Regions from separate parts of the uncultured Anaerobiospirillum sp. genome, predicted to be linked through region 1. Evidence: predicted binding sites of a transcription regulator. Region 1 holds the regulator's gene; the other holds the start of a gene.
What was found. Region 1 encodes sigma-54, which starts transcription at its own class of promoters, with help from an activator protein. Its sites were predicted from a motif close to TGGCACNGTTTTNGCTT; they were not measured.

Region 1 (7,737 bases):
GCCTGGAAGAAGAAAGCAGTGTCTAAGGTGCCAGTTTGATTGAATAAGTAGCCTGCCATGATAGGAACTGCAGTCATACCAATGGCAAACATCGACTGGAAGATACTAAGCGCAGTAGAGCGACGATACGCCTCAATCTGACTAATGGCCTCAGCAGAGCACCAGGAGAACACCATACCGCCAGTAGAGCCAAGCAGAACTTGAATTGGAATGAGCATGTATACATTCTCAAGGCTAACCATCAAGATGCAGTACATGGCCATGCAAATCTGCGATAAGGTCATTAAGATACCTGGGCCTATACGTAGTGCAATTCTGGTTGAGGAGAGGAAGCATGAGGCTGCGTATGATCCAGTCATGGTCATAGTCATGATGCCAATCTGCCAAGGAGCTGCACCTAAGGAGTTGGCCACCTCATTGGAAAAAGACATGGCTGTGCCCATTAAAATGCCTTGCTGTATCACCGCGATGACAGAGAAGAACCATAGGCGCTTGTTCTTAACAACCTCAAGAAGATTACGTACTTTAGGCTTTACCTTATTAGGCTCATCTTTTTCTTTAAGGGTAATGGCTACTAAGGTTGCACTACTACCGCCAATTACTGAGAGCAGGCACATCATGAACATACCAAAGTGTTCATATAAGGTAGCAGAGGCAAAGAATCCGAGTAAGATGCCAATGTTGCATGCGGCCAGCACATAGCCCATGCCTCTGGCTAAATTATCTTTAGTCAGGTTCTTAGTGTGGAAGAGAATAAAGCACATCCAGCCTGAGCAGGCAAAGCCGGAAATGATGTTGGCAATCAAGAAACCAACGCCATCAGGCCTATATAAACGTATAACTGAAGCAAGAGCTGCAGTAAAACAGCTAAAGACAATCAGCGGTTTATACATGCCAATTCTGTCGGAGAAAATGCCGACAAACAGTCGTGTAAAGAAAGGTACAGCGCCGTAGAAGCCTACTACCATGCCCACAAAATCAGCACTGACCTTCTGTGCAAGTAGGTATGGGGTTTGATATGGGACGTAGATGTACTGTGTGAACCAGAAAAGACTGATCACAACCAAGATGCGAGCGGTTTGACTCATCTTAATTCAACTCACTAAGAGCTATATTAATAAGCTGCTTTAAGGCAGCAAGCCATGGTTATCTGGCGCTTATATATGGGATTTAAGATCGCATGAGTGCACTTTACTAATGCCCATATCTAAACTTACGAACCTCAAAGTAAGGCGTATTATACGCCTCCAAGATAAATAGCATAGTACCAAAAGGTTAACTTGGAAAACCATTTGGCATAGGTGTAAGAACTTAGATCTAGGATAGATTAATAGTGCTTTACATACCTGCTGATCGCTTGTTAAAGCATTATGGCTGAACTTTTGGGCAAGTTAAACTGAACGTTACTGTCTGGCAAGTAAAACGGAGCCTTACTGTTTGACAAGTCACACTGAACTTTACTGTTGGGCAAGTAAAACTGAGCCTTACTGTTTGACAAGTCACACTGAACGCTACTTGCAGCAATTGTGTGGGAATGGGAATTTTACAGGCGGCACAAATGAAAAAAGCCACTGCATGAGTGGCCTTTTTCCCGTGTTAGGGTGGGGAGCTCTCGCGAGCTTCCCTTGGTTGGAAATGGGTTCTTGTATGCTCAGCCGCGTTGTGGGCGAGTCTCATACGGGGCCATCAGACAATATACTGTTGGGGTTGCTGTCTGAGGCGGTTACTAACAAATGGTTCGTTATGAGGCCTTACAAGACCTCGGGTTAGTACTTTAAGTCCTTGAAAGTTGGAGCAAATGGCTCAACTGAGCCTGGGGTTATATCCAACTTTTTGAGGCTACATTAGTTGGCAGTATCTAAAACTGCAGTGCCTCGGGTGAGTGCAAAAAGTGTGTAGCAGTAGCGCTTGTTAGCTAATACAGCCCAGGGTTATGCTCTACTGCATAAGGCCTTACGGGGCCTCGGGTTACTAACTTAAACCTTTGTAGCAGAATCGTTGGCTCAACTGAGCCTGGGGTGGTTATTTCTGCTGTTTAGTAACGAACAAAAGTCCTTTGAGTTGTCAGATGCAAGAGTTTTCCTACAATCTCTTGCTAGTTCTGGGAATAGGGGGCGCTGTAGCCATGCCTCTCAAAGGCTTTTGTTATGAAAGTGAATCTGCAAATGCCCGTCGGTTACTCGTGTTTCTCTTTGTACTTGACTAACTGACGATCAACTTTGTCGATTAAGGCATCGATGGCTGCATACATGCTCTCATCCTCAGCTTCGGCATGCAGTGTACCGCCAGAAACGTTGAGGTCTGCTTTAGCGATTTGCTGGAGCTTCTCAACTGTCAGGGTAACAGCAATGGAAGTGATAACATCGCCTTTACGCTCGAGTTTGGTGAACTTCTCTGTAACATAGTCATGAAGAGCGTCTGTGACTTTAAGTCCTACACCTTGGATGTTAATCTGCATATATCTGATCCTTAACCCAACCTAGTTGGATACCGAGAGTGTGGCCGACGTCCACCGCCGTTACTGTACTATTGGTACTACGCAGTCCCAAAATAATCAATCCATAGCAGTATCAAGTAAAAGACTACGTATAACAGTGGTTCCTACTGCAAAGAAGCTAAAGAGGTTCTGTCAGAACAATTCGATAGCTGGTTACTTAACTTGACTCCCGTAGTCGCAAAACTGTTCAAAAGGAAAATATAGTCAGCGACGGTGTCAAATTAAGGGGAAGGGCTCGTCGAGGGCCCGTAAGAGAGTTGCATGACAACCTTTGATTTCATATTAACTAAATCAAAGCCTTATGGGGTCTTAAACTTAGCAAATCTTAGATGCAGATCCCGAAATGGTCTTTACGCTTTTTTCTAGGGCATGGACAAGCCTTAGGAAAACGCAGCAATCAAAAGTCATATATAAGCCAAAGACAAAAATATATGTGATCCTTGATTGATCCTGTGGTGATCTTGGTATTAATACCATCTTGTGATCTTTTGGGGCGACTTTCACTCAAATGATCCAAAGATGTTGTGGTGATCTTTTTAGTCTAGATGGGGTGCATGAGTTAAAACTCATGAGGCAGGGTATTATGCCCAAATTCTTTTTGGGGGCTATGTCCAAATTCTCTTTGGGGTTTATGCCCAAAGTAGTTTTGGGCATAGGCCCCAAAGTGCTCGTTTTTAGCTGACAATGGGGCGATGGGGAGTTGTAGTGGCGTTTCGTCTCGTGTTTCGTTTCGTCTCGTTAGTGCCGCTTTGAGTGGCGATGGTTTATACAAGACGCTTACGCTGTGAGGAAGAGCCGATACCAATAGACTCGCGGTATTTAGCGATGGTACGGCGAGCCACACAATAGCCCTTTTCTTTAAGCAGCACGGCGATCTGATTATCAGAGTATGGTCTGCGTGGATTTTCCTTTGAGATGAGTGATTTGATCTCTGCACGTATTGCAGTTGAAGAGGCTGTACCGCCACTTTCGGTGCTAACGTGAGAAGAGAAGAAGTACTTAAGCTCAAAGGTACCACGAGAGGTAAACAGATACTTTTCAGTAGTCACACGTGAGATAGTTGACTCATGCATCTCAACTTCGCGAGCGATGTCGTTAAGCACTAAAGGCTCCATACGACTCTCACCATGATCTAAGAAGGCTTTCTGATGCTGAATGATGCATTTTGAAACCTTGAGCAAGGTGTCGTTACGCTTAGCGATACTTTGAATAAACCAATTGGCCTCTTGCAGGTTGCTCTTGAAGAACTCTTTTTCACGCTCGTTGCGTGCATAGCAAGAGAGGGCTTTGTACTGTTCATTTAAACGCACGCGTGGCAGTGAGTCAGGATTAAGGACAACATCGTAATTGCCATTTTCATCTTTAACGACTAAGACATCAGGAATGATGAAATCTGACTTTTGCTTAACTGCAGTATTACCAGGGCGTGGGTTTAATGAAACGATGATCTCAATAACTTTCTTTAAGAGATCTTCTTTGATGCTTAACTGATTGCACAAGCCACGATAGTCATGGTTTGAGAGCATGTCGAGGTACTGAGAGACTACTAACTCAGCAAACAAGACCTCTTGGCTTACATTGGTCTGCATCATTTCACGAATCTGAATGAGCAGACACTCTTGTACAGTACGAGAGGCTACGCCTAATGGATCAAAGTGCTGTACGAGTTTTAGCACAATGGCCACATCTTCTTCTGTGGTATCTGGATAACGGCCGATAACTACAGAGACGATGTCCTCAAGGGATTCAGTTAAATAACCTGAGTCATCTACAGCATCAATAATAGCCTCGGCAATCTCACGATCGCGACCACGGATCTGAGAGCAGTTAAGCTGCCAAGTAAGGTGATCTCGTAAATCCTCTTCGGTTTCACCCTCATAGACAGTGTTAAGGCCAGTAATGCCGTTTTTAGAGCGTGACTTAGCAGAGACACTATCATCTCTAGCTAATGTATCGTGGTTAGATAAAGTCGAGATGGCACCAGGGTCCATCGCTGCTTCAGTTAATCTATCTGGCAGGGCAGTATTAGAAAGTGCATCATCTGCAGCTGAGAGATCAACATCTGACTCGCGATAGTCAGAGCCATAATCAAGATATTCTTGGCTAGCCTTGGATCCAGTTAGATCATAGTCTGAGTAGTCATCTTCACTACGTGAGCGAGAGTAGTCGGCGCGTGACTCACTATCTTTACCAATGAGCTCACCAGCAGAGGCAACTTCGTTGTGCTCGTTGTAGCCAGACATATCAATGTCCGCACCTTGGTAAGAGGCGTCATTACTAAATGGATCAAAGATCTCGCTATCATTGGCACGACGCTCGTTTTCTGCCATTTCGTCAAGCGAGTCCACATTAGAGTTAGCGATAGACTCATCAATCTCTAAAAGTGGATTTTTTTCGATAGTAAGCTGAATCTCCTGACGCAGATCTAGAGTCGACAATTGCAGCAGACGAATTGCTTGCTGCAGCTGTGGAGTCATAGTTAAGGTCTGTGTCTGGACTGCTCTCATTTGCAGAGATGTTTTCAAGCCAGCCATGAAAGTTTTCCTATAAAGAGAAATTCTTACCGAGGTACACTTCTTGTACCTTCTTGTTTTCAAGCACCTCTTGTGCGCTACCCTTAGCGATAATCTCGCCTGCATTTACGATGTAGGCTTTGGAGCATACATCAAGAGTTTCACGCACATTATGATCAGTGATCAATACACCGATATCTCTATTTTTAAGGTGAGTGATGATGTCCTTAATGTCAGAAATGGAGATTGGGTCAACTCCAGCAAAAGGCTCATCTAACAAGATAAATTTAGGGTTGGCAGCGAGTGCGCGGGCGATTTCTACGCGACGACGTTCACCACCAGAGAGAGCCATGCCAGCACTTTTAGCAATGTGCTCAATATGGAACTCCTCAATAAGCTCGTTGAGTCTATTTTGGCGCTCGTGCTTGTTAAGCTGCTTTTGCAGTTCAAGCACACTCATGATGTTTTCTTCTACAGTTAGCTTTCTGAAAATGGAGTTTTCCTGAGGCAGGTAGCCAAGTCCTGCTAATGCACGCTTGTGCATTGGTAAGTGGGTAATGTCCTGATCATCGATCATGACATTGCCATTTTCAGTGGAGATAATGCCCACAATGATATAGAACGAGGTGGTTTTACCTGCGCCATTTGGGCCTAAAAGACCAACAATAGAACCGCTCTCGATGGAGAGGCTTACATCATTTACAACCACGCGTCCTTTATAGGTTTTCTTAAGGTGGTTGGCCTGTAAAAGACTCATCTTGTTACCTGTTTATTGCCACGGTTAATACCGCTGCTTAATTAAAGCTCTATTCATGCAGTTGAGGGGTATAGCCAAATGGACATGTCTACCTTTGTTACAACTACTAAGATAAAAGAGCTTAAAAACTTTAACTCCAAAAACTAAGAGAAAACTTAGTCATGCAAACTGCTTTAAATTCCTAAGCTCGCTATTAGGAGTTTGCTTGGATCTTTGCTAGTTTTTTAATCCTGTAGCCACGTAAATTTCGTGTTTACAGATCTCAAGATCTAGCAAATTTAGATGCTGTTATAAGCTAGCATCTATTTTTTTACTTGTTATCTTTCTTGAAGTCAGCTGGCACAAAAGTACTCGATACTCGACCGCCTTGGCTGTTGTTGTTCACAGCACGCAGCTTTTGTGAGTTAATGTTGTACTCGATACGCTCGCCGGTCATCTTTGACTCACCTTGCCAGACTACAGCACGACCTTGCAGTATGATGCTAGTCTTTTGAGGGTAGTAGCTTAAAGTGCGGGCACGAGCCTTGATGTATTTGCCGTTATCTTGCTGTTGTTGGAAGTTAACTGGAGAACCATAGGCGATGATAGACTCTAAGTCACCATTTTCATTTCTGATGATCTCTACTTTATCAGCGGTGAGCTTAATAGAGCCTTGAGTTGCTTCTACATCACCAGAGAACACGATCTTGTTTGCCTGAAGATCAGCGCTTTGCTCAACTGATTGAACGTTGATTGACTGCTTACTATCTGTAGATAACGCATATGCATTATTGAAAGCTACAAGAGCTGCAGATGTAATCAGTATCTTACGGATTGTAGACCACATGAGGCTTGTCCTTGATTACTATGGTTTTCTTGTTCAGATCGATAACGTAATTTGATCCTGTGTTAGTAAACTTAGTGCCTTCGATACTCAGCTGCTGTTTAGAGCTGATGATCTTATTTTTAATGTCAAAGTGCACGCTCTTAGTACTAACTTGTTTGATCTCTGAGGTGTCTACATCTAAAGGACTAACGGTGACATTGCCTCGTAAATCGGCATAGTTGTCATGCACCATCACGCCCTCTTTAGCCTTGATCCTCCAGCCATTTTTGGCTGAGCCATCGTCGTTTTTATCGTAGAAAACACCATCAATACCAGTGACTTCTAAGAGCTTTTTGTTTTCATGGTATTTAAGCTCATCTGTTGTCATGGAATGGGTTATATGTCCGTCTTGATCGTAGAGCTCAGCTTTTAAGCCTTTAGAAACAAAGGTTGGGTAGAGATTGGAGATCTCTTCGTTGCTCAGTCTGCCTTTCAAGCCAGAGAAGTGATACAACAGAGCTGCTAAAACAGTCAGCATTGCAGCAATGATGATCGATCTTAAAGTAACGCCCATTAAGAATTACTTCCCATTAAATGCCAAAATCTTTGATAGCTAATACCACTCAAGGCGAGCCTACATCATTATTCTTAACTAGCAACGATTAGCCTATATAGGCTAAATCACAACAGCTAGCCAAGATAAAAACAGCGCTATGTTTAATTGAGGCAGCCTTGAAAACAGTCAAACATTCTAGCCTATTTATTCTAAAAATTGGCCCAAAATTTGCCGTGCAGGCCGCAAATTTGATCAAACTTGTGCTCATGCGCAAATATCAGTACAACTCGTCTTACAAAAGTAAGCAATATGATTGTTAATTAGCCTACGATTTAGTGTATTAGCATAATTACTGCACTATTTTGACCCATCAAATCTAGACAGGTTTGTAAAGTTAAATAGTTTAGACAGGGAAAATTAGGAAGGGCACTGCATGCCTTTAGGCACACAAGGAAAATTTAAGGCTGCACTCTTTGCTTAGATAGCAAAACAGTTGTGTGAATAGACTCAAGACGTGATTCAACCTAAACATGAGGTTGCCTCATGTTTAGGATAGATGAGTGGATTTTTGAGAGCTGTTGGTAGTGGAGTGATTGAAGTTTGTAAAGT
Region 2 (7,737 bases), on a different contig from region 1:
CGGTAACCTTTACGTTAGAAGTCTCGAGCTGGCCCTGACGAATGGTACCAATACCGTTTTCGCCTGCTACACCCTGAATTGGGTTACCAGATGCGGAGGTCTCTAAGTAGAGGTTGTTACCGATTGGCTCAAGACCGCTCGGATTGATGAAGTTGGTTACGGTAATCTGGCCGATGTCCTGAGACTGAGTCTGACCTGCAGTCTGAACAGAAACCTGACCATCGATAGAAATACTAATACCGGTAGCGTCCTCAGGAATGGTGATCTGAGGTAAAAGGGTATAACCCTCGGCAGTTACAATGGTGCCTTCTTCGTTCTTGGTGAACTGACCATTACGGGTATAGGCTGTGGTGCCGTCTGGCATTTCGATCTCGAAGAAGCCAGAGCCGTTGATCATAATGTCAAGAACGTTATCAGTTGACTCTACGTCACCCTGAGCGAAGTTCTTCTGAGTTGCAACTACGCGGGAACCTGCACCTACCATTAAGCCTTCAGGTAAGAAAGCGTCAGCAGTGGAACGACCACCTGGCTGATTTACCTTTTGGTAGAGCAGATCTTCGAAAATTGCACGTGACTTTTTAAAGCCGACAGTTGATGCGTTAGCAAGGTTATTAGAAGTCACAGAGATATTGGTCTGCTGTGAATCTAAACCAGTCTTACAAATCCATAAAGCTGGGATCATGATTACATAGCCTCTTTAATCATAGCTTAATAAACGGTTCTGCGCGTCGTCCATCTCACCGGCAGACTGCATCATCTTTACCTGAGTATCGTATTGACGCTGAATACGGATAAGACTAGTCAATTCTTCGACAGGATTAACGTTGGAAGCTTCAAGCATACCGCTGCGAATTGCTACTGTGTCGTCCTGATCTAAAGGTGCGCCATTGCGACCACGGAACAGACCGTCATAGCCCTTTTCAATGCTACGAACGTCAGGGTTTACAAGCTTGATACGCTGATAGGTTTCTACCACGTTGGCATCTGCGCCCATTGGCTTGCCAGTGATATAGCCATCAGAGTTAATATCGATCTGATCTAATGGAGCTGGGAGTACGATCTGATTGCCGTCCTCATCAAGAACGTCAAGACCGTTAGAGGTACGCAGCACACCGTCGGAACCTAAAGATAAGTTACCGTAGCGTGTGTATGCCTCACCACCAGTCTTATCGCGAACTGCAATAAAACCATCACCTTGCAGTGCGATATCCAATGTACGACCAGTAGTCTGCATGGCACCACCGTCAAAGTTGTAACCAGGCAACTCGGTCATAGCAAAGGCACGAGTAGGATAAGCATCACCAAAGACGCTCATTGCACGGGTATTTTCAAACTCTGCCTTGAAGCCAGTAGTGTTAGCGTTAGCAAGGTTATTTGAACGTACGGACAAGGAATGGAAATTTTCCTTGGCTCCGGCCATTGCGACCCATAACAAATTATCCATTTGGACCTCCGAAAAACATTAGATCACACCTAATTGTGCAACTGATGTGCCATACTTGTTAAACCGCATATATAAGCCGTTTATAAGGCATAAAAAGTCATTTTTTTGAATCTAAAACACCCCCAAAACTCATACTTTTCATAACTTTTTTAAAATATCCTCACCACCGCCCCACAGCCCCCGCTAAAACATGATAAATATCGCATCCATCTCGAATATCAAACTTCTTCAAAAAGATCATCCTTAACGATGATCACTCGATCATTGTTAAGATCTTGACCACTAGTAAGATGACGATCCCAAACTCACAAGCACACTGCTACAGCTACAGCGCAACTCCCAAGATCAATATTCACATCTAAGTTCACTTAACCATTAGCGCTTTATCACCAGAGAAGATCGCATAAATTTCGTGTTTACAGCGCATCTCCATACGGCCAGGTAGAAAAGATCTCTAATAGCGACCAAAGCTTAGTTAAGATCTTTGATCTGCAAACCACTAGTGCCAACATTTTGGCCCTCGACACTAGACCACGCTTAGGTTTATGAGTGTCAAGAAAGCGATCACATCCACTCAAAAGATCACAGCCATTCACCCCTGGCGATCTTAAAAACCGTCACAACCCTACTCTCTCTAAGATCTCAAGTTCACTGCCTGCCACCAGTTCAAATAAGATCTTATGAATGACTACTAAACTCTACATAAGATCTCAAGATCACAGGTCACCACCAATTCAAAATAAGATCTTAGGAATGACTACTACTAAACTCTACATAAGATCTTAAGATCGCCAATAAGTCGGCTAAAAGAGAGCTCAAGATCGCCGATACCGATAGCTGCTAGCAATCTTAAGATCACTACTTCGTCTATACCTAGTGAGATCTTATGAAGACAGAGCTATACGGCTTTATTTTCAGATCGTGAGTCAATGAGCTCATTAGACAGGCATGACGCTATAAACGCCGTGTTCTTATTCATTACCCATGACACGATCTTGCTTAGGGCTTGATAGTGTTACTTTGTCGAAGAGCTGGTCAATGATCTTATGTTCAGGACATTAATGGTTAGAAGTGTACTTCGAGCGCTTTAGAGAGCCTGATGCTAGGCTTGGAAAGGTGGGATGTAAGCGAAGGCTTCAGCGTTAACGTTAACGTTAGCTTCAGCGTGAGCTTAGCTTAGCTTAGTTAGGTGAGCAGTAGTTGCAGTTAATGGGTGTTTTGGTTGCGCTCAAAAAAACAAAGGCCAGCATGAGCTGGCCTTGTGCGAGGATAGTGGCGTGAAGCCCTGTGCAAGGGCTACTGCGTTGCAAACAATAGCCTTGTCTATCAAATAAGATAAGACTACAGGGTAACGCGGTTTGCCTTTTCGAAGGACATTTCGCCTAAACCTGACAGGTTGAGCATGGTGTCCTTTAAGGTCTTGCCAAGGGTAACTGAGGATACGAAGCCTAAGCCCTTGGTCTTTAAGTTAACTGACTGGCCGTTGCTTGCGGTACCAGTTACTTCGATTACATAGCGACCTGGGTTGCAGTAGGTGTACTTGTTCTCTTCACCTTCTGGCTTGGTCTCGCCATCTGGCTTAGTTTCTGGCTTTGCATTTGGATCAGTTGGCTTGCCATCAGCATCTGTACCTGAACCGTTTGCAGCAAGCTTGGTAGCTGGATCCTTATCGCCACCGGTGCCACCAGTAGTGCCGCCTTCGGTAGTACCACCATCAGGCTTACCCTCTGGCTTACTCTCAGGCTTAACAGGACCATCCGGAGATAAAATGCCTGGCCATGCATACTTGATTTCGCCGGTGATGGACTCAGCAGTATCAGTGTATACAACCTGACCAGTAACAGAATCTTTAATAGTGAGCTTAACATCGGAGTAAGTCTCATCGCCTGCGTCAATTGACCATAAGGCAGGGGATGATGGGGAACCACCGAAGTAGCCCTGGTTCTTATCGGTGTAAACGTAAGTACCGATAAGGTTAGTTGCGTTCATTGCAGATGAAGCACCTACAGATGAAAGCACATTATCCATGTTGCTGTTAATGGAGTTTAAGCTCTCAACCATGGATAACTGTGACATCTGAGAAACCAGCTGGTTGTTATCGGCAGGCTTGGTAGGATCCTGAGCCTGAAGCTGGGTAGTCAGAAGTAATAAGAAGTCTTTCTGGGTAAGGACTTGATCCTTTACCTTACTAGCAGCGTCTTTGATGTCCTCTTGTGGCTTAAGACCAGCAGAACCGTAATCAAAGTTACCATTGCCGCCCTGGCTCTGGTCAGGAGCTGGTGCAGTGGCACCACCGTTAGTACTAGAAGTGCGGCCCATTGGGTTAAAGCCAGTATCTGCTTTAGCACCTGCATTGTTTAAGGTGTTTCTAGCAAGATTGTATGGATCCCATGCGGATCCGCCGTTTTGGCCACTACTTAATGGATTAAAGCCTGGCATGATTTCCTCGCTAATAAATTCTGCGCGTAAGCTATGCCTCATGAACATAGCAAAGCATTGTTGTGCCCAAGCTAAGTAATAGATCGATTTGCAACAGATGATCTGACATAGCTTTAGCCAATACGATTACTCAGTTATATACACTTTTTGTGCCAAATCATGCCCTAACACCTAACCTTGCAAACAATCATGATAGATAAGCCTCGCAAATAGCCTTAAGCCTCATCAATTTTCCTTAAACTCAGCCTCTGTGTCTCAGCTTTATATGTGTTTGCTCATGCTAATACGATCTGTCAAAAACACGGCCATACATGTAGCCACAATCTGATCTCTAGACATTTTTCAAACAAGTATATTTTTCAAACAAGCCTATTCATGCGGCTATTTAGGCACAGATCTTAAATTACGAGGCTATAATCAAACAAAAACGATTTGCCTAGAATCATCATCAAAACTAGGTATTAAGGAGTCTATATGTCAGAGCTTTTACAAGAACAGGACGTTGCCAAGTCATATCGTATTTTAGGTTTAGGCGCTACTACCTTAGTTGGTGCTGCGCTTGATGGCGATGTTAACTACATGGCTGCAGCCTGGGCTGGCGTGAGTGACTTTGATAAGGGCTACGTTGTAGTGGCAAAAGATCACTACACGCGTAAGCTCATCGAAAAGTCAGGCCGCTTCTTACTTTGCTACCCTGGTGCAGGCATTGTTGAAACAGTCATGAAGCTCGGTACTGTCTCAAAAAATGATGAGAGTAAAAAGCTTGAGCTTTCTGGTGCTCAGTTCATCGAGCAAGAAGGCTTTTCTCTGCCACTGATCAAAGGCTGCTCAGCTTACTTAGAGTATGAGGTTATTAAAGAGCCTCATATGGAAGATGAGTACGACATGTTCTTTGGTAAGTGCTTACGTGTAGTTACAGACTCACGTGTCTATCGCGATAACCACTGGCACTTTGATAGCGCTCCAGATGAGCTGCGCACCCTGCACTATGTAGCAGGTGGCCATTTCTACACCATCGGCAAGGAGCTTGTGCTCCCTCAATATGGTGACGAATGATCTCAATATCTTCAATCATGAAGCACAAGCAGCTCTGGATTGAATCCAAGCTGTTATTGACATGAGCTCGAGGATTTAAATCTCTCCGATCGCAAAAGATCACAACGTGGCGCTACACTGTAGCGCCATGCATTGCCTAAATAACCTACGCCTATTTTCGCCACGTTATTGCAAGCCCATCCTGAAAATTAATAGCTGTACATCCGCTATTTACAGTGATTATTTTATTACTCAGCCGTGATCTATGATAGGCAAATTGGCTATTTGTCAGTTGAAGCTCTAGATGAAATGGGCGTTAAGCTCTTGATGTGCGACTATGTTGAGGATGTTTTAGATAAGTGGTGTGAATTAGTAAGCTACGATCGCGACGATGAGGATGTTGATGAGATGCTTGAAATCATCAATACCTATGAGGACGAACATGAAAACACCAAGATTAAGGCAGGCTTAGTTGAATAACTAAAGCTGCTCTTAAGCTTAGTCAATCAACACTTTCATTTGGGTCTTTATGAGACCCATTTTTTTTGTCTTGCGCTAATAAAAAGCCCAGCACAAGGCTGGGCTTTGAATTTGTATATGCTTGGAGGAATTGACAGCAATTGCTATCAAAAACTGGTTTTAGCTCTGACCTAAACGTAAGGTCTGCAGGAGCATGCTCTTAGCAGAGTCAGCTACCTGAACAGCGGTCTGATAAGAACGCTGAGCACTCATCATATCGGCCATTTCTTCAACTGGGTTGATGTTAGGACGGTAAATGTAACCGTCAGCATCAGCTAAAGGATGGCTTGGGTTGTATTCTTTAATGGTTGGAGCGTCAGACTCAATGATGCCCTTTAAGGAAACACCAATACCGTATGGCTCACCTGAAACTGGGTCTACTGGCTCACCTTGCTGGTTGTTACGTGCAATAGCCTCTTCCCAAGCTGCAGAGAACAGTGGGCGACGAGCCTTGTAAGTAGTCTCAACTGAAGAACTAACGGACTCGGCGTTGGCTAAGTTAGAAGCAGTAGCATTCAGACGAACTGATTGGGCGTTCATTGAAGTACCAGCGATATCTAAAATTCTGAAAACACTCATGATGCACTCTAAAAATCTGTCGTGGCCTAGTTGCTGTACTGTAGTCTTACCTTGTCACTTTTGTGACATCGCATAGCACTAGCGGGCCAAAATTCTGTTTAAGCTCAACTCTACTTAGAGTTTAAAGCCTGTTTTAAGCACTAAATAAAAAGTACTTAGCTAATTGGGGTCGATTACTGACCGCCCTTGAGAGCAGAACGCAGCTTTGAAATACGGCCGTTTAAGAACTGCATAGTGGCCTGGTATTCAATATTGTTGCTAACGTAGTTCATACGCTCGGTGCTGACTTCTACGGTATTACCGTTACCAGTATCTGGCTGGAATGGATTACGGTACTTTAAGGTCAGCTTTGGATCCTTTAAGGCATCCAGATCAGAAAGATCCATATGACCAGCAGTAGTCTTGGTCATAGGTGCATTGTTGTTGACAGTCTGAAGATACTTTGACTGTTGAGTCAGAGCTTCAGCAAAGTCGAGATCACGAGCTTTGAAGCCTGGAGTATCAGCATTTGCAAGGTTACCTGCAAGTACTTCTGCGCGGTTGTTACGTACGCGCATGGTGTGCTGATGAACACCGAATACTTGATCGAAACTAAGAGCCATTTAAACCTCCAACGACGCGTCAAACTTTCTGAACGCGTACAAGCATATGACCCCTAAGTATCAAAAGGCGTGCCATGTCATATAAAGCCGATATATAAGCCATTTATCAAGCAATTTTTAAGACTTTTGACGACTTTTTAACACTTGCAAAATGACGCCACTACTAATTTTAAAAAACCACTCACTTAAACAGAAAAGTAACATCTACTCCACTTTTTAGACGCCCTCCAGTTAACTGCTACTCATCAACAAATCTCACTCATGCTTTAAGATCTTTAAAAATCTCGCGATCTTAAGCATAAAGATCTCATTTAAGTGGTAATTATGCAGCGCACAAGACTGTCGACAGATCGTCAGATCGCATGATTATGAGATCTCAAGATCGTGAGATCTTACGATCGTCAAAAATAAGATCGTGAGATCTTAAGATCACGCTTTTACTTGCTAGATCTTGGCTTTATGCTCGCATAGTAGAAACTTGTGATCCTGGCTTTTGGCGATCTTATGACGTACCTTCTTGTGTTGTTACAACTGATCTTGCGATCTTAAAAGGTGAGGTGCCAAGAGGCTTAGTGTGTAGCCAAAAGAAAGACCATATAGAATCTATAAACAATCGAGAAAGATTTTGAGATAAACCTAAACAGCTTGAGAGCTTTGCGAATGCTAGGCCGTGCTCGTGTGGAAAGGCTAAGTCTAAGGTTGCAGCTGAGGTTATGGCTGGTGTTCTTAATGTTGCTGGGGCTGATGATAAGGCTGAGGCGGTTGCTCAGGGTGCTGCTGAGACTGATCTGGGGCTTTGGTTTTGCGTGAGCAAAAGTGGTGGGGTAAAAATAATAACAGCCCGCAAGGAGGTGACCTGGCGAGCTGTGGGTGTTCAGACATACATCTGAACGTGAGGTAAGTTTGTGTTCTTAAAATGTAATTATGACTTCAGGCGGTAAGCGATACCTGGGTTGCAGCGTACCATTTCGTACTTATCTGACAGACCCTGAATAGACTCTGAAGAACCTAAGATGAGGTAACCACCTGGGTTTAAGCAAGCTGAGAACTTCTCTAAGATCTGTGCCTTAACTTCATTAGAGAAGTAAATGAGCACGTTACGGCAGAAGATAACATCGA

Region 2: a site for sigma-54 is predicted at 6,677-6,693, ahead of flgB (flagellar basal body rod protein FlgB). Genes of this name have one in related genera too.

The regions. Positions count from the first base shown of each region.
Region 1 covers NZ_CABTML010000022.1:551-8,287, forward strand. Annotated here, with positions in the region: gene RDO37_RS01860 (MFS transporter) at 1-1,088, opposite strand, end outside; gene hpf (ribosome hibernation-promoting factor, HPF/YfiA family) at 2,177-2,458, opposite strand; gene rpoN (RNA polymerase factor sigma-54) at 3,262-5,031, opposite strand; gene lptB (LPS export ABC transporter ATP-binding protein) at 5,042-5,767, opposite strand; gene lptA (lipopolysaccharide transport periplasmic protein LptA) at 6,078-6,593, opposite strand; gene lptC (LPS export ABC transporter periplasmic protein LptC) at 6,574-7,146, opposite strand.
Region 2 covers NZ_CABTML010000007.1:80,416-88,152, forward strand. Annotated here, with positions in the region: gene flgG (flagellar basal-body rod protein FlgG) at 1-682, opposite strand, end outside; gene RDO37_RS00650 (flagellar basal body rod protein FlgF) at 698-1,444, opposite strand; gene RDO37_RS00655 (flagellar hook capping FlgD N-terminal domain-containing protein) at 2,786-3,925, opposite strand; gene RDO37_RS00660 (flavin reductase) at 4,358-4,939, shown strand; gene RDO37_RS00665 (hypothetical protein) at 5,204-5,398, shown strand; gene flgC (flagellar basal body rod protein FlgC) at 5,558-6,016, opposite strand; gene flgB (flagellar basal body rod protein FlgB) at 6,190-6,618, opposite strand; gene RDO37_RS00680 (protein-glutamate O-methyltransferase CheR) at 7,541-7,737, opposite strand, start outside.